4 regions of the Nostoc sp. LEGE 12454 genome follow, and region 4 is predicted to be linked to each of the others. Evidence: predicted binding sites of a transcription regulator. Region 4 holds the regulator's gene; each other region holds the start of a gene.
The links. Region 4 encodes NtcA, which controls nitrogen genes in cyanobacteria. Its sites were predicted from a motif close to TNTGTANNNNNNNNTACANA; they were not measured.
Positions count from the first base shown of each region.

Region 1: a site for NtcA is predicted at 3,840-3,859, ahead of AC1F2U_RS07410 (SAM hydrolase/SAM-dependent halogenase family protein). Genes of this name have one in related genera too.
Region 2: a site for NtcA is predicted at 1,980-1,999, ahead of AC1F2U_RS18115 (Glu/Leu/Phe/Val family dehydrogenase). Genes of this name have one in related genera too.
Region 3: a site for NtcA is predicted at 5,659-5,678, ahead of AC1F2U_RS30560 (DUF3120 domain-containing protein). Genes of this name have one in related genera too.

Region 1 covers NZ_JBWQXL010000005.1:96,269-103,959, forward strand. Annotated here, with positions in the region: gene crtD (C-3',4' desaturase CrtD) at 1-142, opposite strand, end outside; gene AC1F2U_RS07395 (pentapeptide repeat-containing protein) at 594-2,714, opposite strand; gene AC1F2U_RS07400 (hypothetical protein) at 3,031-3,255, shown strand; gene pirA (arginine synthesis PII-interacting regulator PirA) at 3,626-3,781, opposite strand; gene AC1F2U_RS07410 (SAM hydrolase/SAM-dependent halogenase family protein) at 3,891-4,694, shown strand; gene AC1F2U_RS07415 (DUF2301 domain-containing membrane protein) at 5,026-5,682, shown strand; gene AC1F2U_RS07420 (YdcF family protein) at 5,682-6,371, shown strand; gene AC1F2U_RS07425 (SGNH/GDSL hydrolase family protein) at 6,471-7,529, opposite strand.
Region 2 covers NZ_JBWQXL010000016.1:36,970-44,660, forward strand. Annotated here, with positions in the region: gene AC1F2U_RS18110 (Gfo/Idh/MocA family oxidoreductase) at 1-302, shown strand, start outside; gene AC1F2U_RS18115 (Glu/Leu/Phe/Val family dehydrogenase) at 606-1,895, opposite strand; gene AC1F2U_RS18120 (beta-ketoacyl-ACP synthase) at 2,125-3,270, opposite strand; gene AC1F2U_RS18125 (peptidylprolyl isomerase) at 3,410-4,210, opposite strand; gene AC1F2U_RS18130 (photosystem I assembly protein Ycf4) at 4,332-4,901, opposite strand; gene psbD (photosystem II D2 protein (photosystem q(a) protein)) at 5,833-6,888, shown strand; gene psbC (photosystem II reaction center protein CP43) at 6,872-7,691, shown strand, end outside.
Region 3 covers NZ_JBWQXL010000055.1:43-7,733, reverse strand. Annotated here, with positions in the region: partial or broken gene AC1F2U_RS30575 (glycoside hydrolase family 10-like protein) at 1-1,902, opposite strand, end outside; gene AC1F2U_RS30570 (TIGR03279 family radical SAM protein) at 2,867-4,192, opposite strand; gene AC1F2U_RS30565 (undecaprenyl-diphosphate phosphatase) at 4,420-5,244, opposite strand; gene AC1F2U_RS30560 (DUF3120 domain-containing protein) at 5,681-6,460, shown strand; gene AC1F2U_RS30555 (hypothetical protein) at 6,566-6,742, opposite strand; gene psbU (photosystem II complex extrinsic protein PsbU) at 7,115-7,543, shown strand.
Region 4 covers NZ_JBWQXL010000008.1:191,078-198,768, reverse strand. Annotated here, with positions in the region: gene AC1F2U_RS11645 (GNAT family N-acetyltransferase) at 26-565, opposite strand; gene AC1F2U_RS11640 (aldo/keto reductase) at 737-1,603, opposite strand; gene AC1F2U_RS11635 (heavy-metal-associated domain-containing protein) at 2,187-2,387, opposite strand; gene AC1F2U_RS11630 (DUF3146 family protein) at 3,286-3,549, shown strand; gene AC1F2U_RS11625 (RuvC family protein) at 3,629-4,081, opposite strand; gene AC1F2U_RS11620 (DUF3084 domain-containing protein) at 4,205-5,695, opposite strand; gene ntcA (global nitrogen regulator NtcA) at 5,864-6,535, opposite strand; gene fabI (enoyl-ACP reductase FabI) at 6,915-7,691, shown strand.

The DNA of each region.
Region 1 (7,691 bases), on a different contig from region 4:
AGCCTCCTGGTACGAGGGCTTGATCCAAAATTAAGACATTGTAACCTCTATGAGCTAATAATGCTCCAGCAGTCAGTCCACCTATTCCTGCACCGATAACGGTGACATGAGAGTTACTTTTGTCAATAGAAATGCTGGACATTGATTATTTTCTTTAAAATTCTTAATACTTTTACTTATAATTTTACCTTAATCTCTGACTTCAATAGGGTCAAAAGGTGCGATTTATCAGTTGAGTCCAATACAGACCTAACCCCCAACCCCTTCCCTATAAGGGAAGGGGAGTAAGATTCAAAGCCTCTCTCCTCTTAGGCTACGGTGTACGCATATCTCTGTACAAGATACAAAACGACGTTAGATCCCCCTAAATCCCCCTTAAAAAGGGGGACTTTGAGAAGTTTTTGCCCCCCTTTTTAAGGGGGGTTGGGGGGATCAAAAGCTTGTGGGGCAACTCTAGAAGACTTGTGTGTACACTGTAGCCTAAGAGGAGAGAGGAATGGAAGTGAGGTCAAAGTCTATTGCATACAAACGAGCGTAGGCGTAGCCCGTCGTAGACATCGCTATATTATCCCGCGATTTGAATCACCGACGGATCAACCTAAACCCAAAAAATTTGAAATCAACGGCAACAGATTGCTACACTGTTCAACCAACTTTGTAGCACTGGGTAAACTAGAAATTGTCCCTTTCAAAATCTTCATAGCCGTTTTCGCCGCCTTTTGCATCGCCCCCTCTTGGGGACTTTTCCCGGCTTCTGCTAAAGCTTTCACTTGCTCTAATGCCTCAGCTTTATCTTCTTGCAGTAAGTTTGTATCAGCCTCAATTGCTGCTTGCAATTGCGTTAACAATTCCTTAATTCCCGGTTTTTCTGGTTCGGGAGACGCTGGTAACTGGTTGATGGTATTTGTTACCGTACCGCTAATATCACCTAAATTTAAAGCTTGTCCACTAGCATTAAAGTCTCTGCCAACACTGCCAATTTCAATTTTGCGGCTGGCATCATTACTGTTAGTCATATTTTTATTCTCAACTTTATTGTCAACTTGAACATTAATCGGCTTATTCGCTAATAATCTTACAATCTCTGCCATTTCTCCACTTTGTTGGCGATAGATAACTATTTGCTCATCTTTAGCTTGTAATTGTGCTTTATATTTTTCTTCTACAGCTTGCAGTGCCAGTTGATAATTTTGTGTAAAATCGCTATGAATCTTTTCTTTATCGGCATCAACAGGTACAGCAACCTTAACGACAACAACCCCATCACTTTTATTTTCAATACTCTGTAGAGCTAATTCTGTGTTTGCATTTTGGTCTTGCACTGTTTGGAAGGCGCTAACAAATGCTTTCCAGTCTATCCCGTTGCGGAAAATAAAATCAACAGTATTTAAAACCTCTTCAAATAGTTTAGTAAATTCTCCTGGTTGAAATTCGCCACTATTAGGACGGCGTTCGCAGTCATCTGTTTCTGGCTTCGGGTTTTCAAGAAGATATATAAAACGACAATCTACATTATCTAACTTAGTTGTACTTTCAATATTCCAGGCTTCAATACAAGCACCAGTCATTTTAGCATTGGTAAAATTAGTGCTAACAGCTTGAGCAAGAGTTAAGTTTGCCCACTCTAAACAAGCTCCTTGTAACGTGGCTTGACCGATATCAGCGCCTTTTAGATTTGCTTTTTTTAAATTAGCACTTTTAAGATTAGCGCCTTTAAGGTTAGCACCAGAATAAGATTTTCCTCTACCATCACCAGTGACAAGTAAGTTGAGAACATTTGGATTAGTTAATATAGTCTTGTCAAGTCTGGCTAAGTCAAGTTTTTTGGCTTCAGAGAAACAAGTACCTGTCAGGTTTGCTTCTCTGAAATCTGTGTTTTTGAGAGTTGCGCCGGTCAAGTCAGCGTTTGTTAAATCGGCATTACGAAAACTGGTTCCACCTGTAGCTGCAAAGGCTATTGCTATTTTACGAATCAAGTCATATCTTTCATCTCCTTTCATTGCATTCCATGCGATATAAATACTTAATGACATAATAAAGGCGATCACTATGCCAGTTACGGTACGAAAAGACAAAATATCAATTTTATCTCTTGTTTCACTTACGATATTGGAACTACAGAAAGCAGCAAAACCGACAATAAAAGCAACTCTAACGAAATTATAAATATTAACTTTATTTATACCAAAAATAATGATAGCGCCATCAATAACGCCAGCATCAACAATAGCAGCAGCAATAGCACCAGCAAATGAAACACCATTGCTCATATTGTTACCATGAAGATGTACAATGGTGCTAATAGTAGCGGTGACAACGGAACTAGCGATCGCACTAACAAAGATTGATATGTTTAGAGATATATCTAAACCTTTATAAATAGTCAGAGAAAAGAAAAATACAAGTACTACTAAAGTAGCGACACTAGCCGTTCTTGTATAAGGTTGACTAGGGTCAATCAAGCAATAAAGTCCGTATATAACGTACTCCGAAGCAAATCCTGATAATGCTGATAATAAAAGTAATATTATTAGCAATTTAATTACCCAATGTATCTGTAGCCCAGCGTTGGCACCCGTGAAGTCAGCATCTTTGAGAATAGCCTCGGTAAAGTTTGCTCCTCGAATATCTGCCTTACTAAAGTTGACTCCAGTCAAGTCTTGACCTTTAAAAGAGCGACCTCGAAGATTTTGACCGGAGTAGTCTGGCGGCATAATCACTAATTCGTAATTCGTAATTCGTAATTCGTAATTCAGAAAGTCATATTAAATCTGGGTTTGGGGGTTTGAATCTGGTGACGGATTTTAGAGAATTGGTATCACTGAGATTTTATACAAGTTTGCTGTGCAATATTTCGGATTTTGGCAAAATAAGGAAAATATAAAAATTTTGAATGCAATACGCGGTATAGGCACATGACTGCGTACCCTTACCTTTGAATGCTTAAGGTATCATCAGCAATATTGAAGTTGGTGTCACCATACTTAACCTGTAGTTATCAATATTGCGACTGTAGCAGTCTCACAACTTATGGAAGCAGTTCCCGAACTTATGGGAGTGGCTCCCGAACTTATGGGAGCAGCTCCCGAACTTATGGGAGTGGCTCCCGAACTTATGGGAGCAGTTCCCGAACTTATGGGAGTGGCTCCCGAACTTATGGGAGCAGTTCCCGAACTTATGGGAGTGGCTCCCGAACTTATGGGAGCAGTTCCCGAACTTATGGGAGTAGCTCCCGAACTTATGGGAGTGGTCTAATTCATGACGGGAGCAGTCTACTTTGCAACATTACTCACTAATTGCGGTGTTTCAAGTTCTGCTAATTATTCGGATACAGGAGCGTAGGCGCAGCCCGAACTTCTCTACGAGACGTTGCGCGTAGCTTGCTTCCACAAAGTGGTACGGCATGGTTCGACTCCGCTCACCAGCCGCTCAGTGACCATCATAGACATCGCTTCACCAATACCTTTGAGAAATTGTTGAACGAACTTTCGCTTAGTGGAATCAATCTCGTCGCTTGAGTAAGGGTGATAAGCTTTTACCAGAATTGCCAGAAAACCCCCCTAAAAACAAAAAAAACCCGCCGTAGCGGGTTGCACAACAAAACTATGAACAATGAAAACTTGATTTAGCTGGAATACCTCATTTCAGCTTCCAGTTGACGAATTAGCTGTTCGTCGCCTTTTGCTCTAGCTATTTCCAAGCGATGCTCTAGGCTTCTTTGAATATTCGCTCTGTGAGTTTCTCGTGACTTGCTCAAACTTTGTAGTCTATTTTGACTCATAGTGATTACCTAGTTTAATTTTTCAATTTATGTCTTGTATTCTTAACATAGCACACATTTTGTAGCTGTTGCTACAGAAAATATATTTTTTATATAATTTTACCAAAATATGTCTAATAACCAGATAGATGAACAACCACTTGTGACTTTACTGAGCGATTTCGGCGATCGCGATGTTTATGTAGGCATAATGAAGGGAGTCATAGCCCAAATCAACCCCAGACTGACGGTGGTAGACTTAACGCACCAAATTCCGCCGCAAGACATCGCCGCAGCCAGATTTAGCCTGATGAATGCTTATGCCCATTTCCCACTTGGGACAGTGCATTTGGCGGTAGTAGATCCGGGTGTGGGAAGCAAGCGGCGGGCGATCGCAGTAGAATTTGCTCAAGGGTTTTTGGTCGGCCCAGATAATGGTATCTTTAGCGGGGTACTCAGTCAAAGCCCTGCGATCGCAGCCGTCGAACTTACAAATCTTAATTATTGGCGCACTCCTCAACCAAGCAAGACTTTTCACGGTAGGGATATCTTTGCACCAGTGGCAGCTAATCTTGCTAGTGGTGTCCCCCTCAAACAGCTAGGGCAAGAAATCGATCCAGTAAGTTTGGTAAACCTGAATATAGGCAACTGCAAGCAGACAACCACTGGTGTAGTCGGTTGCATTCAATATATCGATCGCTTTGGCAACTTAGTGAGTAACATTCCAGCGAGTTACGTGCAAGGCAAAAGTTGGTATGTGCAAGTTGCCGGATTGAGTGTACCAGGCTGTGAAACTTACAGTGAGGTAAAAGTGGGAGAGATAATAGCTTTAGTTGGCAGTCACGGTTGGGTAGAAATTGCTATTAATTGCGGATATGCTCACTCACAATTACAGATTAATTTACAAGATCCGTTAGAAGTCTTGTTTTTTTAAGAAAATCAGACCAGTGAATCTTGCTAAAGTTAAGACAGTGAAAAATCACCAGCCTGCAAAGTGCCTGTTGCTGATTTGTGGGGAAGTCAAAGAAAAGGGAAAATTCTAGATATAAAAAGGAGGATAGGCAACTACACACCACTTAAAAACAAGCATTTTCATTCACCGTAGGCAGTGGCAATTCGACAAAAATTTCCAGAAAGCAACTGCTAAAAGATGTAAGTTTAGGAATGGTGACATGAAGTTCGCCTTATTGCTCATAATAATAAAAGTAACCTTTGAGCAATTTCCTGTTGTACTCTACTAGAAAATCATAATTATATTCTTAGCTATGACTACACAAACACTCTCTGCACCAGAAGTTTATCAAGGTCAGTTTGGGGAATTTACAATTACTCAGAGCGATCGCACTGGCGTAATTATCTATCGTGCTGGATTAATGGTAGCAGCACTGAGCTTTGCCATCGGCAGCGCCTTGATTTTACTCAACAATAACCCAACTGTTGTAACTTTACTGACACCTCTATATGCTTGTTTTAGCCTCGCGCTTGGTGTAAGTTTATTTACCATCCATATCTATATGGCATCACTGCACCGAACGTTGCAAGTTTTTTGGGCGATTGGTAATATCGCATCAGTGATTCTGGCGATCGCTAGTAGTGAACCTTTAGCTCTTGCTGTTTACAATCAGCCAATTACTTTATTTGGAGTTGGTTTTATCTTCGTAGCTTTGACAGGTATTTATTTTAAAGAGGCTTTTTGCTTCAATCGCCTGGAAACCAAAGTATTAACTCCGATTGTACCGCTACTGTTGTTAGGACATTTGGTAGGAATTTTACCAACTCAGGCAGAAAGCATTTTATTAGGAACTTGGGCGATATTATTTTTAGTGTTTGCCCTGCGAAAGACAGTCCAAGCAATTCCTGCTGATATTGGAGATAAATCTGTGTTTACCTACTTGAAAGAACAACGTTTAGCGAAGGGTTAATGCGGATAAAAAATCGTCGGTGTCAAAAATTTCCCAAAATCAAACTAATCAAACGCCAAGAAATGTGGACACTTACGGCTCAAGGGTGGGCGATTGCGATCGCTTTGATTGTTTATTTAATATTTTTCATTTTTAGTCATGTACACTCATTTCTCGCCGTAACTTCCCCGATCCAATCAGCAGAAGTATTAGTTGTTGAAGGATGGCTACCAGATTACGCTATAGAAGAAGCTTTGACTGAATTTCAAAACGGTTCTTATCATCAAATAATTACTACCGGAGGTACATTAGGAAAAGGAAGTTATCTTACTGGATACAAGAACTTTGCAGACGTATCGGCTGACACCTTCATAAAACTCGGTTTAGAAGCAGAAAAAGTAGTAGCCGTTCCGACACCTTTTGTGGTTAAAGATCGTAGTTATGCATCTGCTGCTGAATTTGAGCGTTGGCTATCCAATTCAAATTTAAAGATAGAATCGATTAATCTTTTTTCCTTGGACGTTCATGCCCGTAGGAGTTGGTTTCTTTTTAAAAAAATACTTAACCCTCAAATTAATGTTGGTGTGATTGCTGCGACAACACAAGATTATAATCCAAACAAATGGTGGAATTCAAGCGAAGGCGTGCGGATGGTTATTGATGAAGGTATAGCTTATCTTTATGCACGGTTTTTGAATTGGAAAGCCTAACAGTAATACAGCAGAAAGATTGGCTTCGGTAGCCATTTAATTTTAAATTTTAGATTTGGGGTTTTTCAGTCAATCCCAAATCTAAAATTCAAAATGGTATTACTTACCCAAGATTTGTAATAATGCTTGCCGATAAATTTTCAGACCCTCTGCATTCAGATGGTCGCCATCACTGGTGAAATTTTCTTTAAGAACATTATTTTCATATAATGGTGCTAGTCCGGCTGCGGCAACTGGTACTTTTTCTGTTTCAGCCACTCGATTAATCAGAACATTAATTTGTTCAACTCTAGCAAGTGGGGCTGCTACAGTTGGATCTGAGCTTGCTGCCACTGTCGAATAAAAAGCCGGAATTAGAAAAATCTCTTTAGCTCCTATTGTGCGGATAAGTGCGATCGCCTCTTGGAGATTTTTGCTAAATAATTCATCACTAATTTTATACAAAGCATCATTTCCACCTATGGCAATAATGGCTTTTTCGCATTTCACCTTGGTAGGAATTAAACTTTTGAGTTGTTCTAGTAATGAGATTGTACTCAGACCATTTAACCCAAAATTAAAAGTACCACTCCCAAGAGTATTGCCAAGTCCAGCCGAAATAGAATCGCCAAATAAGCAACCTGAGAACTGTTTATCCTGGGCGGCGAGTGTTTGATATTGTAGGGCAACTTTCCCTAAAGGTGAAGAACTTACGTCATCTTTCGGCGGCGCATCAGCAGAACTAGCAGAGGAATTTGCCATACCGACTAACTTCTTAATCTTTGACACCTCAATAACTAGTTGATCGCTGGGATAGGCTTGGAGAAAGCTGGTTATTCCTAGACCTTCTGGCGATCTTGCTCCGATGATCAGGGCAGATCGTAGTGCTTGTATACTAGCTTGATCGCGACGAGCGATCGCTTGGGAAGCAAAAGATAAAATTTGCTTGCCCATTCCTGTGTTTACCAGCTTATCTAAAGCCACAATATCAAGCGACATTTTCACTTGAAGGGCTTCTTGAAATTTCTGTTTCTCTTCAGCGCTGAGGTAATCTAGAAAAGATTTCAGATCGCCAGAAACCTTTTGTGTCTTGTCATAATTGCGTATATCTGCCACCGGGATCGATTGCTCAAACAATCCGTACCTGACAGTAACTTTTTCGGCTGCCAAACTAGGCAACAAACCAAGTCCACTATGTACCAGTAAAAATATTAAGCACCCAGATAGGCTTATTAGAAGACGATAGAAATATTTCATCACACAGGATAAGAAGATAGATAGTCAATAGTTAATAGTCAAGAGTCAAGAGTCAAAAGTCAAGGGGAATTGGGAAAGAGGTCT
Region 2 (7,691 bases), on a different contig from region 4:
TAACAATTAATGGTGAAACCCAAGAGCGGACTTTTAAGGATCGCGATCAGCTAGCAGCTGAATTTACCTACTTCTCTGATTGTATTCTGCAAAATAAAGATCCAGAGCCATCTGGAACGGAAGGATTGATTGATGTTAGTATCATTCAAGCACTTTATCAGTCAATTGAAACTGGTCAACCTGTGCAGATCCAAACCCGCGATCGCCATCAACATCCCACATTGGAGCAAACTATTGAGCGTCCTCCTAATGATGAGAAGCCAGACTTGATCCACGCTGCTGCACCTTCTGGGGAGTCATAAGATTGGTTTCAGAATGGGAATGCATTAGTGTAGGCTGCTGACTCAATGTCTAACTGGAGGCAGCAGCCTCTAATCAGCTATTCCTATTAGGTAGTAAGTGTATTATTGTCAGATCAAAGGCAGTGTGTCTCATTAATTTTGATGAGTTTGTAGTAAGCACAAAGCGTGCTTAAAAATCCAGGATTAAATGTACCCTAGCTTAACAGAAACACTGGCTATTCATAACATAATAAGGGCACAATATTATAGTTGTGCCCTTATATGTTATCTATTCAATTAAAAACTGCTGTCTATGCCCAAATATTAAGGATAAAGACCTCTGTCAGTCAGCGCCTGAGCTACTCTACCTACCCCCAGTGTGTAAGCTGCTAATCTTAAAGAAATTTGCCGTACCTCTGACTGATGAATCACCTTGCGGTACGCTTGTACCATCAAATGCTCCATTTCGCGGTTGACGCGCTCCTCATCCCAAAATACGTAAGAAAGACCTTGCACCCACTCTAAATAACTGACTACTACACCGCCAGCATTCGCCAAAATATCTGGTAACACTGTCACACCTCGCGCCTCTAATGCCAAGTTAGCCTCAAGAGTAACCGGGCCGTTAGCTGCTTCTGCGATAATTTGCGCCTGCACCTGATTGACATTTTCTTTAGTGATTTGGTTCTCTAAAGCTGCTGGTATCAAGACATCACAGGGTAAGGTTAATAAATCTGCATTACTAATAGGTACAGATTGCGGGAAACCTACAATACTCTTGCGATTTTCAGCGGCGTAGACTTTTAACTTGGGAATATCAAGACCAGTTTCAGAGAATATTCCTCCAGCACCTGTTGAAACGGCGATAATCTTCGCACCTGCTTCATATAGTAATTCCGCTGCGGCACAGCCGACGTTACCGAAACCCTGAATAGCTACTCGCACTCCTGCCAAAGATTTACCTCGATCTGCTAACGCCTCACGAACAATAATCATCGTGCCACGTCCAGTTGCCATTTCTCGTCCCAGAGAACCACCAATAGAAAGGGGTTTTCCAGTTACAACTCCTGGTACAGCATGGCCAACATTTACAGAGTAGGTGTCCATCATCCAAGCCATTTCACGGGCAGAAGTACCCATATCTGGCGCAGGAATATCTACGGAAGGCCCAATATCTTTAATCAACTCGCTGATATAACGGCGGCTGATTCGCTCTAATTCGCCAACACTGTAGCGTTTGGGATCTATAGCAATGCCACCCTTCCCGCCACCGTAAGGAATACCTAACAAGGCACATTTCCAGGTCATCAGCATTGCTAAAGCGGATACTTCCCGCAATGTCACAGCCGGATGGTAACGGATTCCACCCTTGTAGGGGCCTAAGACATCAGAGTGCTGTACCCGGTGTCCAGCGAGAACTTGTATTTCCCCATCATCTAACTTCACGGGAATGGAAACCGTAACAACTTTACGCGGGTGGCTGAGAATTTCCAGCAAACCCTGATTTAAATTTAATTCTTTAGCTGCTGCTTCTAAGTAGCTACAGGCTTGGTCAAATGGGCATATATGCGCTGGAGAAGCAGGTTCTGACAGCAACGAGGATTTTGAAATCATAAATTTTCTCCTAATCACGGTATCTTTGCGAACCGGATCTCATCTGTACTTAAGCTTATCCTTTTTTTTTGAAAAAGGAGGAATTTTGTAGTTTTTGTTACAGTTTTATATTTTATATTCTGATACATGAAAAATACTCAAAAATCACCTTTTCTAAAGGCACGCAGCTGTGTGGGTCTTAATAAAAATTAATATATTATGTTGGTCAGATAGTTAAATCCACAAGTTTTTACCTTGCTAACGCGATCGCGGCATTCTGTCCCCCAAAACCAAAACTCAAACATAATACCTGCCGAACTTTACTTAGACGTGCAGATGTCACGATATCTAAATCAAATTCTGGCTGCTGCAATCCTAAACAAGGCGGTAATATTTGATGCTTTAGCGCCATGAGAGAAAAAGCTACACCTAAAGCTCCAGATGCCCCTAGTGTATGACCTGTGCTTCCCTTGGTGGAACTAACTGCCACGCCTTGAGGAAACAAACGCTGGATTACCCTACTCTCCATCTGGTCATTTAGCTGGGTAGCTGTGCCATGAGCATGAATGTAATCGATATCGGTTGGTAATAGACAACTACGTTCTAGACATTGTTTGATAGCAGCGATCGCACTTTTCCCTTCGGGTTCTGGTGAATTACTATGATATGCGTCGTTAGTTAAGCCAAAACCGAGAATTTCACCATACACTTTTGCTTGACGCTGCTTTGCAAACTCTGCTGATTCTAAGACAAACACAGCCGCGCCTTCACCCAACACTAAGCCTTCTCGATGCAAATCAAAGGGATAAGCCCCAGTTTTCGCCAAAGCACCCATCTGCTGAAATCCAGCTAAAGTTAAAGGTGTAATTGGTGCTTCCACTGCACCTGCGATCGCTTGTTGACATTGCCCATTTTGGATAAGCATAGCTGCTTGGGCAATAGACCAAATTCCAGTAGCACAAGCTGTCATTGGTGCCAAAACTATCCCTGATGCACCGATTTGTCTTGCAGCTGCGATCGCATTGATATGAGGTAATATATCTAGCCAATTTCCAAAAGAGGATACGGGAAAATTTTCCGCGTCACTATATATTTGCCGCGCCAACTTCTCCCAAGAAGCTTGATAAGAGCGACTCGATCCAATGACTACAGCACAATCAGCTAAAGGTGCAACTAACCCAGAATCTTGTAAAGCAGAATCAACAACCATCCGAGTTAACATTGTCAACTCGGATGGTTGTTGACTAATCAAACCTAGAGGAAGTGGTGTAATTTCTGGAAATGGTTGATGTAACCCAATTCCAGATTTACCTGCGATTAAATTTCGCCAGCTATCCTCTAAGCTTCCACCCAAAGCGGAAACTAGACCAATACCAGTAACAACAATTTTGACCAATTTAGGAGTTAGGAGTTAAAAGTGAGGAGTTAAGAGTTAGGAGTTAAGAGTTAAGAGTTTTTTTACTATCTCCCTCGCCCGCCTCCTGCTCCCCTGCTCCCCTGCTCCCCTGCTCCCCTGCTCCCCTGCTCCCCTGCTCCTACTGTCCAGGTGCTTTCAGATTTTCAGCACCTTGAGTGACTTTAGCGGAGTCAATGCGATCGCCTTGCTGAATTTTGTTTACTACATCAAAGCCTTGAGTGACATTGCCAAACACGGCGTAGTTACCATCCAAAAATGCTAGATCCGCTAAAGCAAAGTAAAACTGGGCAGAAGCCGAATCTGGTGATTGCGATCGCGCCATCGCTACTGCACCCTGTTTATGGGGCAATACGACGGGTTGAGCAGTAGCATCAAATGGTTTATTGTAAATCGGAGTATCTGAACCTTTGGGCTTAACTTCTAAAGGTATATAACGAGCATTTCCCGTTTTTGGGTCAATATAGCTACCTGTTCCCAGCCTATCTGCTGGAACTTTCGGGTCTTTGCTTTGAGGATCGCCCCCTTGAACTACAAACGGTTGGGGATCGCGCACAACTCGATGGAAAGCTAAACCATCGTACACACCCTTTTGCACTAAATCTACGAAGTTGCCAGCTGTAATGGGGGCATCAGTGCCGTCTACTTCGATAGTAATCGGCGAACCTTTAACCGTGATTACCACAGTAGCCTTGCCTTCTAGTCTTGGTAAATCTGTTATTCCAGGAATACTCTCACTAGTAGTTTGAGATACAGAACTTGCTTCAGTAGTTGTCTTGGTGCTTGCCTCGCTTGTGGCCGAGGTAGCAGTCGAGTTTGGAGAAGAGCTATTAGAAGCGACTTGCTGTGTTGAACATCCTCCCAACATCAAAGCACTGACGATCGCAAGAGAAAGCAAAAATTGAGAAATTTTTAACCGCATTGCCTGTTACCGATTTAACCAAAGTATCTTATCGTTTTGAGAAGCATTGGGATTAGGGGAGAGGTGACAGGTAACAGGGAATAATCTGTACCTTATAACCTCTATTCTCTACCCTAATTTCTTAAAGTCCTTCTAACGACACTTCCAAAAAGCGGGCTAACTTTGCGCCTTCTGTTTCCAACTCTGTTAAAGATAACGGTTGTCCAACCCGTGTTAATGGTATATCTCGCCGTCCCTTAATGCGTAGATAGAGAGCGCGACGGGGGTTAAGACCTTCTTTTACGTCTATTAGTACAGATTGGACATCTTCTATGCGGCTATCAATCTGAATTCGGCGGTTTTTACCAGGAAACCCCCAGCGGAAGATTTTGATTGCGCCAGTTTCCCGATCGAATTCGTTGTAACCGCCTCCAACATCCAATAAAATCACTAACCACAGGTATGTAGCTAATAGCAAGCCAGCAGTACCATATAACCCCATCACTAATCCTTGGGGGACAAATACCAGTTGAGTGGGATCGGAAACTATGAGTAAATTAACTTTTAAATAACTGGATATTCCAGATAATAAAAAGCCGCTTGCTCCCAAGGTAACGATAGTTGCCCACCAGTAGTTACTGAACCGACGAGAACCGAGAACATTTTGGTGCAGGAGGCGATCGCCTTTGTTAATCGTTGTTGATGTCGTCATTGAACTACCATTGCCCGTGAGATACTCGCTGTCACATACTCGCACACTAAATGCTTTTGCATAGAGTGGTGGGTTCCTCTGCCAATCCGGCTATTGCTTAGGAGGCACGGAGAGCTATGTTTGAAGTCCACGGGAACCCTGCCGCAGACTATAAATTTTTCACTTTGTACCCTACAAATTTTACTGTCCCGGATAATGCTGGCTTACTTGTACTTGGCTTACTTGTACTACGGGACAAACCACTTAGGCTATTTGTATTAGTCAAGATATGCCAACTTCCCTTCTCCTTGTCTAACGTTTCACATAGATTTTCCAGAGGTGTATCAACGACGTGGCGGCAAAGTCATTATCGACATTTTACCAAACATCGTTGACAAAAACTCAACTGCGCCCTTCTATGTTCCTGCTACCGATATAATTCTTTAGGGAAGGTTGTACTATTTTTTTACTCATGGCTGATAAAAATTCTTTCTCTGTGTCCTTCAGCCCCCCTTATTCCCTGCTACCCTCTCCCTGCCTCTTTTTGACCTCTTGAAATGAGTTACCTACCTACGTCTATCTATATTAAATTTTTTCAGATTTCTGAGAAAAGTTGTGTCAAATTGTAAAATTTCTGATATTCATATTATTTATAAGGTTCGTGTTTCATGCCTAATTTGCTTCTGTGTATCAGGCAAAAACCCTGAGTAGTGTGATAAGTTAAGAATCATTAAGTTACCAGAAGCTAGATTACTAGCCGATGGTACGTGTAATGTCATAACCCTGAGAAATAATGACTTAATAAGTCAGTAAGCTCTCAGAATCTCAGTTACTTAAAAGCAGTTGAGATTGTCAAAAAAACGTTAATTCCTCACGGCAGTCGGTTACATTGGCTTTCCGTAATGCCTTAGATAACGTTGCAATTTTAGTAAAAAAAGAGGATTTAAGTCCGATGACCATCGCAGTTGGACGCGCCCCCAGTAGAGGGTGGTTTGACGTTCTAGACGACTGGCTCAAGCGCGATCGCTTCGTATTCGTAGGTTGGTCAGGGATATTACTATTCCCCTGCGCCTTCCTAGCACTAGGCGGTTGGCTGACCGGCACCACCTTCGTAACCTCTTGGTACACCCACGGATTAGCCTCCTCCTACTTAGAAGGGTGTAACTTCCTGACAGTGGCAGTATCCACCCCCGCCGACAGCATGGGACATTCCCTATTGCTGTTGTGGGGACCAGAAGCCCAAGGCGACCTCACCCGTTGGTTCCAACTGGGTGGTTTGTGGCCATTCGTTGCCCTACACGGAGCCTTCGGTTTAATTGGCTTCATGTTGCGCCAATTTGAAATTGCCCGTCTAGTAGGTATTCGCCCTTACAACGCTCTCGCCTTCTCCGCTCCCATTGCAGTATTCGTCAGCGTATTTCTGATGTACCCCTTGGGACAATCAAGCTGGTTCTTTGCACCCAGCTTTGGCGTCGCAGCAATTTTCCGATTCCTGCTATTCCTGCAAGGGTTCCACAACTGGACACTCAACCCCTTCCACATGATGGGTGTTGCGGGTGTATTGGGTGGTGCTTTATTGTGCGCTATTCACGGTGCCACAGTCGAAAACACCTTGTTTGAAGATGGTGATGGTGCTAACACCTTCCGCGCCTTCAATCCAACCCAGTCGGAAGAAACCTACTCAATGGTGACAGCAAACCGTTTCTGGTCACAGATTTTCGGGATTGCTTTCTCTAACAAGCGCTGGTTGCACTTCTTTATGTTGTTCGTGCCAGTCACAGGCTTGTGGATGAGTGCCGTCGGCATCGTCGGTTTAGCACTCAACCTGCGGGCTTATGATTTCGTCTCCCAAGAATTGCGGGCGGCGGAAGACCCTGAGTTTGAAACCTTCTATACCAAAAACATTTTGCTGAACGAGGGTATCCGCGCTTGGATGGCTCCTCAAGATCAACCCCACGAACAATTTGTATTCCCTGAGGAGGTATTACCACGTGGTAACGCTCTCTAATAGACCAAATATCTTAGGCGGCGCTGGACGCGACCAAGAATCCACCGGGTTTGCCTGGTGGTCTGGTAACGCACGTTTAATCAACCTATCTGGCAAACTACTGGGTGCTCACGTTGCCCACTCTGGTTTGATTGTATTCTGGGCTGGAGCGATGACTTTGTTTGAAGTCGCTCACTTCATTCCTGAAAAGCCCATGTACGAACAGGGCTTGATCCTGTTACCTCACCTCGCCACTCAGGGTTGGGGTGTTGGTGCTGGTGGTGAAGTCATCGATACCTTCCCCTACTTTGTTGTCGGTGTACTCCACCTAATTTCCTCAGCCGTCCTTGGCTTTGGCGGTATCTATCATGCGGTTCGTGGTCCAGAAACCTTAGAAGAATATTCTTCTTTCTTTGGTTACGACTGGAAAGACAAGAACAAGATGACCAACATCATCGGATTCCATCTGATTATTTTGGGATTCGGTGCATTGCTTTTAGTGTTAAAAGCAATGTTCTTTGGTGGGTTGTATGACACTTGGGCACCAGGTGGTGGTGATGTTCGGATTATTACCAATCCGACATTGAACCCAGCAGTTATCTTCGGTTATGTAATCAAGTCTCCCTTTGGCGGCGAAGGCTGGATTATCAGCGTCGATAACTTGGAAGATGTGGTCGGTGGTCACATCTGGGTTGCCTTTATCTTAATTGCTGGCGGTATTTTCCATATTCTTACCAAGCCTTTTGCTTGGTCACGTCGTGCATCCATCTGGTCTGGTGAGGCTTATCTCTCCTACAGCTTGGGCGCTCTTTCTCTGATGGGCT
Region 3 (7,691 bases), on a different contig from region 4:
CTTGCAGCTTTCCCATAGCCATAAGTTCGACCTGCTGATGGGTCTTGGAAAGGGTAGCGAATGTAGTCTAGCTGTAGACCATCCACTTTATATTTAGTGACAATTTCCTCATACAGCTTGAGCAAGTATTGCCGTACTTCGGGGTTGGCTGGATCGAAGAATGGTTTGCTCTGACCAACGGGAATCATGTTGCCCAGATTATCGTAGTTTGCCCAATCGGGATGAGCCGCCAGTACTGGCCCTGGATAATTAGGATTAAGGTTGAGAATTTCATTATGACGTTGATTGCCAGCAGCAAAAGTCCACACCCAAGCGTGTAATTCCATGTCTCGCTCATGGGCTAGTTTCACCGCTTCTTCCAGTGGGTTCCACCCACGAATTAATGGGTTTTGCTCTTTTGCGACTTGGCTCGGATAAATTGTATAGCCAGCGTTAACAGTTTCAAAAAAGACGGTATTAATCCCAGCTTGAGCGAGGCGATCGAAAATCTGTGCCAGTCCCGCCTTACTACCAGCACGAACAATCGTCCCCCGATCTAACCAAACTGCGCGAATTTCTGGTTGAGCTAGTTTCCGATCGACAGGAAACTGCTGCCACAAAGTCGTTTTAGCGAGCAGCCACTGCTGACGAGCCAAAGCGTAGTTTTTTTGAGCAATCAATTGGGGTAAATTTTTGGCAATCAGCCTTGCTTGTGCTAACACTTGATCTTTACTTATGCCTAGCGCCCCCAGTTTGGTTGAGGCTAATTGTGTTGGCTGTTCTTTGACAGACTGAGGAGTGTTCAAAGGCCTAGAAAACTGCTTCTCCTCAGATATTGTTTCGCCAACATTAGCCGCATCAGCTAACACCGCTAAATGAGCGCTTTCCACTCGACCAATCAGATTTTCTAGCTCTTGTTGGAGAGCGATCGCTTGGTTGTTATCAATCGGCTCATTAGAGTTGGGTGCAACATCCAAACGCACCGCTTGTTCTAATTGGTCAATAGCCTCCTGAGAACTTGGCGGTTTGACCATAGGCAAAGCTCTAGGTATGGGAGCAGTGGCAGTTTTAGGAGGAGATGAGAGAGATGAACCGCTCCCCTGCCCCTCTGCCCCCCTGCAATGAAGGCGCAGCCGCCACAGTTGTAGAGCAGCTTTGGGAACCTCCTGGTATTTTTTTTGTACGATTTGATGGCGCTAGTGCTGTCAAATAGTGATTGAGAGTAGTTTTTAACCAGGCATTATCCAACTCGGCTGCGGAGGCTGTATCTGTTCCCCAACGCCAGCCCAAAAAGGTGGAACGCTCAGTTGTCACTACTGCGGCCGGATTATCTTTAGAATTCCAAACAGCAGGAGATTCAGCGCTCATATTGTTAGGAATCACAACGCCGCCACGCACTTTACCAAAGAGTCCAGTTTGATTTGCCCATTCTGGGATCTTGGTTTTTGCAGCTTGAATCTGTTCTGTATCATTAAGGCTGAATCCCCAATAACCTCCCAAGAGCGATCGCAATAATTGCCGTACTCCTGGCGATGACAAACTACCTACAGGCCCACTAGCAATCAAACGCCCTCCCTTACTCATCCAGTCTTCTAGAGCGATCGCTTGAGTTGGTGTTAATGTCTCGACGTTTGGCAAAAATAATACCCGGCGATCGCCCCAATCTCCTCCACTCTTGACATCATTTAGGGAAATTACACAATATTTCACCCCTATTGTCTGTAAGCGATCGCTTATTCCTCTCCATTGATTTGCATTTTCTTGCCCATATACTACGCTCAATACGGGTTCTTCAGTCGCCGCCGCTACTGGCAAAATACTCAAAAAACTTAAAACTACAATTTCACAACTTAAAATAAATAATCTTTTAGCTTCTTTAATTTTTAAACTTATATCTTTTTGGTTTTCCTGATAATTCACCAGTGACTCCTCACTTCATTATTAATTAATTTAGTTATTAGTCATAATTCATTAGTACACAATATAGGACTCTAGCTTGATTCCTAGTAAGTTTACTGAGATTCTCACCCGGATTAAGTAAAGCTAATATTTGGCTTTTCAAAAATCAAATAGAATTCCTATAAGCTTTTCGTAGAAGTACTTAGTGAATGACCTTCATCAATCTAGCCTATCAAAAGCAGTAAAAAATGCCAAGATGGATACTCAAATCGCCCAGGCGATTCTATAGAAATTGTTAGCTATTACATTGTGAATTTCATTCTATTGGTGACTAGCTTTTTAGAAAATTTTGTGTTTATCAATTCCCATAGGCTTTTGGGCAATTGCAGAGAGTTTTCACTTAAACCTAAAAAAAATGCCACTCTTATTCTAATTATCTGTTTTTCAGGGTTTTGTGAGTTAAAAAAGTAATACTAGTGCATCTTAAAGCCCTCACCTAAATCCTTCTTCCAAGCATGGGAGAGGGACTTTGAAATTGGCTCGGCTCCTCTTCTCCCAAAATTGTGAGAACGGGTTGGCGGATGAAGGCAGATTTTGTATTTGTGCAATAAGTCTAATTAGTACTCTTGACGATCGCCAGAGTTAAACTAACAATAATTTCTCACGAGCTTTCTAGAAAGTTTTAGATAGGATAAGACAATAATTTCAACAGATGCAATTACAATCACCAAAGCTTATTAAATATAAAGTAATATGTTTATATTTAATTAAAGTTTATCAATTTTGTATTTAACATCCAAATGTTTGGATACAAAAAATTAGTTTGAATTGAAAGGCTTAAAATTATACTGATTCAAAAAACGTTTATAACAGATAACCACACCCCCAAAGCATTTTCTTGACAAGAATAGGGGTCGGGGGTGAGATTTTGATATGTACTTCATCCACCTGGGAACTGCTATAAAACTAAAGGGCTAACAAAAACAGCTTAAAGAATACAAGTATTGATTAAATCTTCAACTCCTCCTACTGGTAAAATTTTTGTCTCCAGTTTGCAGGCTAATTCTTCAATACTCATATCATCTAAAAATACCAATTCACCATGTTTGAGCATTACATTTGGTAGTAAAATTCCGTCTCCCAAATCTTGCCCTTGTAAGTTCAACAGCAAATCATGACCCGTTAGTAATCCCGTGACAGTGATACTCTGTCCCCAATAATCACTACATAAAGCACGCATATTTACTTTTAATCCTTCAACAGCATTTAACCGTTTCAAGATAGGTTCAAAGGCGTTTTCTACTGCATTGCCTACTACCCAAGTTAATTTTCTCTGAGGATAAACTTTTGGCGGTAGTAATTCTGTTGCCGCGGCTGCAAATTGCTTGATAAACAACTGAATTGAACCAACACCATTATCAATTTGGGGATACTCTTCATATTCAGATTCGCTCGGTAATTCCTCACCTGCAATCAAAAACCACTCATCAGCTAACCAAGCGACATTAGAGGAAAACTTTTGGCGAAATTGTTGCGAGAGTATTCGTACTTGAGAAATTACTTCTTTCGCTTTTTCTCTGGTTACGGGTGTAAGTTCGTCTTCTGGAGGTCGAAACCTTGTCAATCCGACTGGCACAACTGCCACCGATGCCACCGTAGGCACTTCACCAGTATGAAAGGATGCTAAATCTTTTAGGGTTTGCTCCAGGTGTTCGCCATCATTTATACCAGGACAAACAACCACTTGAGCATGAACTTGTAGCCGTCTTTTTTGAAACCACTTGAGTTGTTGTAAGATTTGTCCTGCACGGGGATTTTTCAGCAGTCTAATTCTCACTTCCGGCTCCGTGGCATGAACAGAAACATACAACGGAGATAAGCGCATTTGTTCAATCCGCTGCCATTCTCTTTCTGGCAAATTGGTCAGGGTAAGATAAGAGCCGTACAAAAAGCTTAAGCGGTAATCATCGTCTTTAAAGTACAAGCTGGTGCGCTTACCTGGTGGCTGTTGGTCGATAAAGCAAAATGGACAGCGGTTATTACACTGAATTAAGCCATCAAATAGGGCAGTTTCAAATTCTAGCCCCAAGTCTTGGTCATAATCTTTTTCAATTTCCAGGCTATGAGTTTTACCAGTAGCGTCTAAAACTTCTAATTCCAAGACTTCATCAGCACACAAAAACTGATAATCAATTAAATCGCGGGGACGTGTACCATTGATTGCAACGATCGCATCCCCAGCTTCAAAACCAATCTCTGCGGCTATTGAGTCTGGAAGAACCTTGGTAATTCGGGCAGGATGAATGGTAGTCATAGTGCATAGAGCATTGGGCATTGGGCATTATAGCGTTTCTCAGTTGAGTCTAATACAGACCTAACCCCCAGCCCTTTCCCTACTAGCGTTGGGGAGTAAAATTCAAAGCCTCTCTCCTTGTAGGAGAGAGGTTAGATTGTATTACAAACAAACGAGCGTAGGCGTAGCCCGTCGTAGACATCGCCACAGTCATTTACTTTAGACAAAGGACAAATGACTAATGATTATTATCCTTTCCAACCTGCTGCGATCGCTAGTAAGATTGCACTACCAAATGCTAATCTATACCATACGAAGATCAAAGTGTTTTTGGTTGCTAAGTATTTGATCAAAAATGCAATTGATAGGTAGGAAAAAATAAAGGTTGAAATAATTCCTACAATTAACAGTCCAACAATGTTATCTGGCAACTGATGAGCTTGAAACAACTTGAATATTTTCAAGTTTTTATACAGCGTCGCAATTGTAAGAGTTGGAAACCCTAACAAAAATGAGAATTTTGCTGCTGTAGCGCGTTCTAATCCTAAAAATAAGGCAGTTGTCAACGTCGAACCAGAACGAGAAACGCCCGGAATCAAGGCAAGTGTTTGTCCTAATCCAACCAAAATACCATCCTGAATCTGCAATGAATCAAAACCGCGCTTACGAGTGCCAATTTTTTCTGCTAGAGCTAGTATAAGTGCCATAATAATTGACATGATGCCAATAATTAATGCACTCTCAGGTAAAATATCTTTTAAAAGGAAGCCGAAAATTAAAGCCGGCAGTGTTCCTACTACAATACCGACAAGAATCTTCCATTCTTCGCGTTGCCAGTCTTTGGCTTTTAGCGCTTCGATTCCACCTTTGGTAATACTATAAATCAGCGACCAAAAATACCCCACAATTGCGATAACGCTGCCAAATTGAATTGCATCAACAAAATCTTTAGAACCTAGTTCTTTCCAACCAAATAGTTTGGTAAAAATCAGAAGATGTGCAGTACTGCTGATTGGCAAAAACTCTGTAATCCCTTGAACAATACCTAAAATAAAAGCTTGAATAAACTCCATATAGAATTAATACCTTTTTCGTGTTATAGAGATCGTGATGAACATTTTTTAGCTGATGATGTTACTTTATATACTCTCTATTGCACCCAATCTTGTAGAAAACTCAATTTTACCGATCGAAAACATCATCGAAGACGCTGACTATGTTCTTACACCCACCTCAATAAGTCAACGCAATTTGAAAAATTCATCAAATTTTAATATTTAGCAGACTCATAGCAGCTGACTTTTTACCTCTCTGTAGTCCCTCTTTACAAGGAACTACAGAGGAGTTATGTACATAGTGGAACTTTAATGGATTCGTCTGGCGCAGAATGTTTTGTTTGGTTTGCGCCAGTGCTAGTGGAAATTTCAGTATAATTACAATGCCCCAGGGGGGGATTTGAAAATGTGATATCTTAAATAAAATAAAGTTTAGTAACAAATATTAAAAACTTTGATTAATAATACACTGTCTTCCTACAGCGTTTCTACCCCTTCTATTGATACCGAGTTGGATTTAGCTGAGACTGGGCAGAATGGTATCAGACAATTGGAATCTACACTTTCCCTTTCTCCCTCTTTACCCTTATCTACTTCTGCCCGGCAAACTTGGTTAGTGTTTGCAGCAGCGGTGTTTTTGGTAACAGTGCCAGTATTTATAGAAGCGCCTATCGTGCGATCGCTACCAAGTCTGAGTTTAGCGCTGACAGGATTTTGGGTGTGGCTCAGTTTTGCCTTAATGTCGCGTCCTGCAACTTACGTCTGGGGCGATTTGCTTTTGGGGTTTAGCTGGAGTTGGTTAGCAGGAGCGATTTACTGGGGTTGGTTACGTTGGGAACCTTTATGGCATCTGCCGGTGGAATTTATCGGTTTACCGTTTGCTTGCTGGTGTCTGGCAAAAAATTGGGGCAAGGTAGGTAACTGGTTTTATTTAGGTTCTTTACTCGGTACAGTTTTAACAGATGTATATTTTTATATAGTAGATTTGATGCCCTATTGGCGGCAAATCATGAGAGTAGATGCAGATGTAGTACCGCAAATATTACAAAATGCTCTCATACAAGTACAAGCACCTTGGGGACAAACTTGGGCGATAATTCTTGCCGTAGTGCTATTAACAGTAGGAATTTCAGCGTTAGGTCGAAATCAAAGACACTGGTATGCCTTTGGTGGCGCAGTTTTAAGCACAATTTTGGTAGACAGCCTATTTTTGTTAGCTGCGATCGCAGCGTGAAGAGGGCAGAAGACACTTGTGTTCCAATAAGCGTGTAAGCTTCTCTTACCAAAACTTTTCCCAGCCAATCTACGGCACATCAAAAATGATGCTGTAGATGATTAATTAGTTAAGAAATATTACATAAAAATCCATCGACATCAAGTCTTTATTGGTAAGGTTTTCGCTCTTAGAAATCGTGCAGTTTTGTGTCTGCTTGAGAGGTAGAATCAGCCACCCCGAAAAGATTTCGTCTAGCAGAGAATGCTGCTGGAATCGTCGATGCAACGCTATTGCAGCCATGCAGGCACTCTTTCCACGATGAAAATTTTTGGCAAAAGTATAGTCAAACCCAGTAACGGTAAATATTGTGGATATTAATACGCTGTATATTAGTTTCTGATGACTGCTGTGTTGACTAAGCTATCAGCTTTTGTCCTTTGTCCTTTGTCCTTTGTCCTTCGTCCTTGGCGCTCTCACGTAGAGGCATTAGCGGCTTCCCGCAAGGTATGACTAATACTTCGGCTTCTCTTCGAGACGCTACGCGTAGCTTGCTTCCCCAAAGGGGTACGCTCAGTACAAGTGACTAATGACTAATGACTAATGACTAATGACTAATAACTGTTGTTAGCTTAAAACTTTTATTTCTGTTTGATGGAGAGAGGTAGAAAAATCGTGAAAGGATTGGCGCGTTTATTAACAGTGTTTAGCTTGTTACTTAGTTGCTGGGGATGGTTGGGAACAACTCAGATAGCCCAAGCTGCTAGTTTCAACAGTTTTGCTTTTCCCCAAGTCCCAGTTCTGGCAATTGAGCGGCAGAATCGGGCAGACGCTAAACTAGGAACGGAATTTGGTAAAAAAATTGATTTGAATAATACCAACGTCCGAGCTTTTCAACAGTTTCCAGGGCTTTATCCCACCCTGGCTAAGAAAATCATCACCAATGCTCCCTACCAAAAGGTAGAGGATGTATTGGATCTTCCAGGATTGAGCGATCGCCAAAAACAAACCCTGCAAGCCAACCTCGATAAATTTACCGTGACAGACCTAGAGCCTGCCTTCAATGAAGGAGACGATCGCTTTAACAACGGTATCTACAGATAACTGAATTGCAGTTAATGTAGCAAATAGCAGCCCACTCCTGATTCTAAGGAGTGGGAGTATTTTATTTAGAGATAAGGGAGATGAGGAAAACAAGGAAGACAAGGAAGACAGGGGAGACAAGGGGGACAAAGTAAGATATCCCCTGCTC
Region 4 (7,691 bases):
TCTGAGGTAGCTCATAGAAGCAGTATTACTTTGCTGTCCATTCGTGGTCAAGGATAGCGTAAAGAAAGTTGTCGTACCATCTGCCTTTGATTAACTCTTTTTCCCGCAGATGACCTTCACGACGCATACCAATTTTTTCTAATACCTTTACAGAAGCAACATTCTCTGAAACACACCAAGACCAGATACGATGCATTCTCAATTCTTCAAAGCCAAACTTTAAAATTGCCTGTGCTGCTTCTGTTGCATAACCGTGTCCCCAATATTGAGTATTTAGTTCATAGCCGATATTTGCTTCCCGCATTTCCGAGTCATTTACACGGATACCACAATTGCCAATCAGCCGATTTTCTTTCTTAAGGATAATAGCTAACTGAAACTTAGTCCGAGGTTGTTCTTTTTGCTGATCGAGAAACATCTGGATAAACTCGCAAACATCGTTCTGTGTGCGTTGTGTCCAGTAGTTATAACGCAAATACAAAGGATCTGATTGATAGGCAAAAACCGCCTGCCAGTCTGTTTCTACAAAGTCACGCATTAGCAAGCGGTGTGTTTCTAATATCATGTCTTTTTTTATAGGCAACTTCTACCACATCTACCTTAGCCAGTGGAATAATTGGCGTTGCTAAATTCAGGTATCAAAATGATTTGGCATGATTTCACAATCTTTGTAAAAACGTTATATGGCAACATCTTTACACCCAGATTCATACATTGAATTAGCAACGCCAAATAATTAAGTTGCCCGATCAATTTTTTGCACTTCTTCGTCAGATAGTTTCACGTTGATAGCACGTGTTGAATCTTCAATACTGGAAACCTTGCTAGCACCAGGAATAGGCAAAATAGCGGGCGACTTGGAACGCAACCACGCTAGAACGATATTATACACCGACACGCCTTTTTCTTTAGCTAATTTAGCGATCGCAGAAATATCCTGCAAATCCTGATGGCGACGCCTACCACCAAAGGGACTCCAAGGTAAAAAGGTCAATCCTTGCTGTTCGCAATATTTTAATACGCCATCATTTTCTGGCTGTCGTTGCCAAGGGCTGTATTGATTCTGCACCGAGACAATATCCACCACATCCCGCGCCCGTTTAATTTGTTCAACGGAAAAGTTAGAAACTCCCACAAACCGAATCAAACCAGCCTCTACTGCTTCTTTAACTGCTGCAAGGGATTCTTCAATAGTGTAATTAGTATCGGGAGAATGATATTGCCAAACATCGATGGGTTTAGTACCGCCCAAAGCCTCAAAACTGGCTCGAATTGTTTGGCGCAAATGTTCTGGATTGCCGTTGCTTGTCCAGTTGCCATTGGGACGCATCAACCCGCCCTTAGTGGCTACAATCACTTGGCTAACATCGCCTTTGTAACTACTAATTGCTTTGTGAATTAGCTGCTCATTGTGGTGCTTATCGGACTCATCTTTGCAGTAAGAATCGGCAGTGTCAATAAATGTAATACCCAAATCCAAGGCACGATGAATAACTTGGATTGATTCCGATTCAGGAGGACGATTAGCAATTGACATGGGCATACCACCCAAACCAATCGCACTCACAAAGATACCAGTTTTTCCTAGCTGTTTAGTTTCCATGATTCTAGCTATAGCTTTCTGCCCCAATTATCTATCAGTTAGTTATTCATCATAAATCCTCCCTAGTACTTAGACTTGAGGATAAGTGAATTTAATTTTTCTTCCTGCTAAATGTGAAAATACCACGTTATTTGACAGACAACCCTCATTTACTCTAAAAAAATGTTTTAAAAGTGGTCATCTGTAATTTTAGGCACTTCTAGATCCCCCTAACCCCCCTTAAAAAGGGGGAAACCGGAATCAGAGTTCCCCTTAAAAAGGGGAACTCAAGGGGATCTAAAACGTTTTGTTACCGACTAAAGAACTTTTAAAATATTCTGTAATTTCGACCTAATAATTATTAATATGAGATTTAATATTTAATTTTTTGAAAGTCATATTTGATTGTGGTCTTGGTGAATTTAATTATTATTGATGATTACCAATATTTAGAGCCGTTTGCTATGTTAGCATACGAGGAATAGTTGCGAACGACTAGAGTAATATATTAAGATTTACGCCCGTCAAACGGACGTAAATATCATTAGACAATTATGCTGGCTAAATTATTGCCTCTAAATTTTTAGAAAATTTAGAAGTTTAATTAATAGCCCTCAATAGTATAACCAGCAGATTGAACCATCTGTTTAATTGACTCTTCAGAAGCCGCAGCATCTACAGTTACAGTTTTAGCATCAACGTTTACATCTACTTTGGCATCAGATTCCATAGTCAGAATAGTTTTAGTTATTTTCTTGGCGCACTCATCACCTTTAATATCTGGAACTTTCAATTTAATTGCCATTACTTACCTCATTACGTAAACTGAAATTTACATTTAGAAAATATAATATCAATTTTAAGAGTGAGCGCACATCTTACTTGAGTTAGGGAATTGAGCATGACAGAAATAGTAACAAATAATAGTTATACCTAAATCATTATTGACAAATTATTTAAATAGCAAAATCAAAAAAATACTAAACTATATAAAGTTATTTATGAGAATGCACTTAGTATTACTAACTTATCAAAAACCGCTTGTTTAGTTTCTTCTGAAGACTCCGCCAGACATTCCCCTGTTTTTCTAGGCATTGCTGTTCGACGTAGTTGTTCTTATAGCACTACCGGATCGTACAAGCGTATATGCGTAATTTACGAAATCTTCTTATCTGTAGTTTTTAATTTATTGTATGCTTCAGATACTTTTGCCCAACATTTGAAGTACATATAGATTCAAAAAACAGCTATCTTGCGGCATAAATATACTGCGGGTTCCTAACAAAGACTTTCAGCGACACAATTATGATAAAAGTGTTAGACACTGCTAATTTGGGTATTTACGCTAGAGACTGCTTCACATTGCGAGTAGGAACGATTTCTGAAATGTACCAGTAGTTGGAATGCGATCGCTAGAAGCAACGAAAAAATTAGTATTTATCTTTTGATTTATTTTCCAATCTCTATGACGAACTATGACCCTCGAAGTAAAACTCGCTAACGCTTCTCTAGGAGACGCTACGCATAGCTTGCTTACGCTATCGGTGGCGCGACTTCAGCATCCTGAAGTCATCTTACTCATAAACACAACCTAGTTAACTACAAATACCCACTTTGTCAGTTTGTCTAATTGAGATATGTTTGGTAAATAAAATAAGTAGCCTACATCATCGGCTGCTATTCCACACTTGACATAAAGCATTGTGAGTGCAAAACGTCTGCCAGAAACCATTGCCCATGTCAGAATTACCCGCCAATCCTGGCAACATGGCTTCCTTGAGGGTGAAGTGAGTGCGGGTGAGTTTGAGTGGCATTTCCAGTGGCATTTTCGTCGGGGAGAACTTGCCGTCAAGCCATCCCAAGGTCGCGCCTTAATCAAAGAACCTCTGGGTCGATTCTTAGAGCAACAAGATTACCAGCTAGAGCCTGGAGGAGACTATGCTTTTACGATTCGGGCGGAACTTTAAAAGTTTGGAGTTATTCAATTTTGGATTCTGGATTGAAGAAAAAAGTGTTCGACTGAGTGCTCATGCCGAAGTCTAAAATCTAAAATTGGCTGGTTGCTGATTCAGTGAGGCGATTTAAGTATCTTTCGATTAAAAGGATGGCAACAATGTCATCTATGGGTCTTGGAGGCTGTCGTAGACCCTGTGGCAATAGCTTGATTAGCCCTTTAGGCGGGAACATTTGCCAATAGCGATCGCGTGCTTCTAAGGTTGTGTAGCGCTCATCCACTAAAATAATACTCAACGGTTCTGTCAATTCTTGATATAATCTCTGTCTCCACTGTTTGGCTGTAGTTTGGTCGCCCATGACCATCAAAGAGATCGGAAACCTTTGGCGGAGTGTCTCAATGCTAGCGATCGCCTCTTTTGCTAACACGACTTGATGATAATACAGTTGCCGATCCAGTCCCATCACCCCTAAACCACACTTATCTCGACCTGGATCAAACCCCAAGATGACTGGTTGCGTTGGTGAAAATTCACGGAAATTCATAATTAATTAAAAATTAAAAATGTTCGCATAGTATCTGCTAAATAAAAAATGCAGCTACAGCAACTATTTTGGCTGCTGTTCAATATGTTTAAATCTTACTAATAACAGTGTGCAAATAATTTTTTAAGTACTAAAAATAATTTTTCCGTTAACTATTGCCACCAATTTTACTCTCAATGGCCCGGCTGTATAAGTATCCTCTGCTGCGATCGCTTTGATCTCTAAAAGTTGATTATACTGTCTTAATTGGCTGACAAAGCGCAGAAAAGTCCCCTCTACTTGCACATTTTCGACAATTCCGGCATTACGGGCACGAAATTGGGAAGCAGAAATCAGTATTTCTAGCCGCTGCTGTAACTGATAAGATGTCATGGTTTTGGAATCAGCAGTAGTTGTGGCTAACACCGCGCCTCCGGAAAAAACCAGTTGATTCTGGGCTGTATCCGCGAAAAATTCTATCTGCTTTTCTCCCCTAACGTAATTACCAGCAGAGAAAATTCGCACGACGTATTCTTTACCATCGCCAATCTGCTTGCTCAATTGATCGACCCTATCCTCGGTCACGCGCAGCAGCTCTAAATTTGCCGGATTTGCACCAGGCTCGCTTAATTCGAGGTTGGCGTTGCGATTGGCTTCTTGTAAAAGTTGTATCACTGCCTGACGAGCAGCGGCAGGTTGAGTAACACGAATTACAGCAGCGGACAGAACTTGACCGCGAACTAAGGCCAGCTTACCCAAACGCAGGTCGCGGTAGGACTGATAATATTTTTCCAGCCTGGCAACTTCCTGTTCTAGTTCCTCCTGTTGTGCTTCCAATTCTTTGAGGCGCGATTCCCGTTTGGCAATCACTTGCTCTCGTGTTGCAACTTCTACATTACGTTTTTGAATTAGTTGATCCAGTTGGGCAATTTTTTGATCGCGCGCTTCTATGCCTTCTTGACGGTTAGCAAGTTCGCGATCGCGTTTTTCAATTGCTGTTTTAGCTTCGTCAATGGCTTTTTTCGCTTCCGCATACAGTCTTTGACGTTCTGTTTTCAGTAGTTCAACTGCCGCCTGTAGTTCCTTTCTCTGGTCGTAAACGCTTTGCAATTCAGCTATGGCTTTTTGGTATTGAGTTACCACCCGATCTAGCTGACCTTGAGTGCGTTGGAGTTGAGTTTGGGTTTGGGCTTGTTGACTAATTGTGCGGTTCAACTGGGCTTGCGTTTCCCTCTGTTTGGCATTTGCCGCCTGTAAGGATTGATTAATTGCCTGCAAGTCTTGTTGTGCTTTTGCTTGGGCAATTCTTGCTTGGTTTAGTTCACCCTCTACCTGACTTTTCTGGGTTTCTGCGGTTTTTAGCTGTTCCCGCTTCTGTCTGAGGTCTGTTTGAATATCCTCTAACTCAAAGACTCCTTTTCGCAAGCCTTCGTCGGCAGCGAATAAAATCCCTAGAGTTGATGCTGAAATCAAACCACCAGTAAAAATTGTTACTAGTACGGCGGTGTTTTTCGGACGTAGCTTAAAAAGTGAGAGGCGGGCTTTGCCAACTCGTGTGCCGATGCGATCGCCCACGGTGGCAATTACGCCTCCCAGAATCAAAATTGCTGCGATGAGGATGTATCCGGTGGTCATCTTTAGCTACCGAAATCCTTCCTGATACAGCCTACTACTTTTAAGCATTGTCTGGAAAGAAGTGGAAATTGGCAATAGCTGAAATTATTCAATTTTAGATTTACCTCTAGCTATTAGTGTCATTTTTCAAAATAGAACACGCGCCGATTCCCCTTTCTCCAATTGTTTTTATGTGAACTGCCTACTTAAGGTAACAGGTTTATGCACAGTAATCTTCTTTTTGTGGATAGAAATCATTTTTTTCTCACGCAAATCTCCCAGTAGCCTAGTAACGGTAACACGAGTTGAACCAATTGCCTCTGCGATCGCTTGATGCGATAATTTCAAATCAATTGTGATCCCATCTGCACAAGGAACGCCAAAATCCCGACAAAGAATTAACAAAAAACTCACCAACCTAGAACCCATATCTCGGTGGGCGAGAGTTTCAATCATCATCTCTGTTTGTAAAATTCGCGAAGACAGACCTCGCAGCATTAACATTGATAATTCTGGATTTTCCTTGAGTGCTACCTCGACCTGTTCAATTGGTGCCGACAGTAATTCCGCAGGCGTAAATGCAACCGCATGGTAAAACCGATCCGACTTATTTCCTGTCAGCAATGACAATACACCAAAAACACTATTTTCCCGCAGCAACGCTACCGTTATTTCCTCTCCTGCCTCGTACACCCTGGAAAGTTTAACAGCACCTTTCAAAAGAAAATAAACTCGTTCGGCAGGATCGCCAGGAAAAAAGATCGTTTTATTGCGTTCAAACGTTTCCACAACTGGCGGAAACGCCCCGGTCGCCATCTGACGAAAAACATTTGCTAGGGCTTTATCTTGTGTCACGATCATCTCCCTTCCCCTACCCAATGCCGGAAAAACAAAAACTGATTACCTAAGAATACACCCGAAAAATGAATAAAGCACCGTCAACCTTTCTGTACTTTCCTATACTCAAACTAATCTCTTCATAACTCTTTGTTTATAATGATACATAATTGTTGATCCTTTCAGCTACTAATTGTTGATAAGTAGTTCCAATAGCTATATTCAAAAGGTTTTTTGAAGAACAAATAAAGATATCTTGAGAATATCTTTATAAAAAATCAAGATTTTTGTCACAGCAAACACCCTTAGCAATATTCATTTTTGTCAACCCTGTATAAAACAAAGACAAAACGTGCCTCGGATTCTAGTATGCTCCTAATGATCGATCGCATTAACAATTTATATGCTAAATCTGACTGGAAAAAATGCCCTTGTTACAGGTATTGCCAATAACCGCTCGATCGCTTGGGGCATCGCCCAACAACTGCACAAAGCCGGAGCAAACCTGGGTATTACCTACCTGCCGGATGAACGCGGCAAGATGGAGAAAAAAGTTGCGGAGTTGGTTGAACCTCTTAACCCCAGCTTATTTCTTCCTTGTAATGTCCAAGATGAAGACCAAATAAAATCTACCTTTGAGACAATCCGCGAACAATGGGGAAAGCTAGATATCCTCATCCATTGTCTAGCCTTTGCCAGCAAAGACGATTTAACTGGAGATTTTAGCCAAACCTCTCGTTCTGGCTTCAACACCGCCTTAGAAATTAGTACCTACTCGCTGGTGCAGTTAAGTGGTGCAGCCAAACCTTTAATGACAGAGGGAGGTAGTATCGTCACCCTGACATATTTAGGTGGTGTTAGGGCAATCCCCAACTACAACGTTATGGGAATTGCCAAAGCGGGGTTAGAAATGAGTGTGCGTTACCTAGCTGCTGAACTAGGACCACAAAATATCCGCGTGAATGCCATCTCCGCAGGCCCCATCCGTACTTTGGCATCTTCAGCAGTGGGTGGGATTTTGGATATGATTCATCATGTAGAAGAAGTAGCTCCCCTACGACGCACCGTCACTCAGTTAGAAGTGGGCAACGCTGCGGCTTTCTTGTGTAGTGATTTGTCCAGTGGGATTACCGGACAAATTCTATATGTAGATGCAGGATATGAAATTATGGGAATGTGA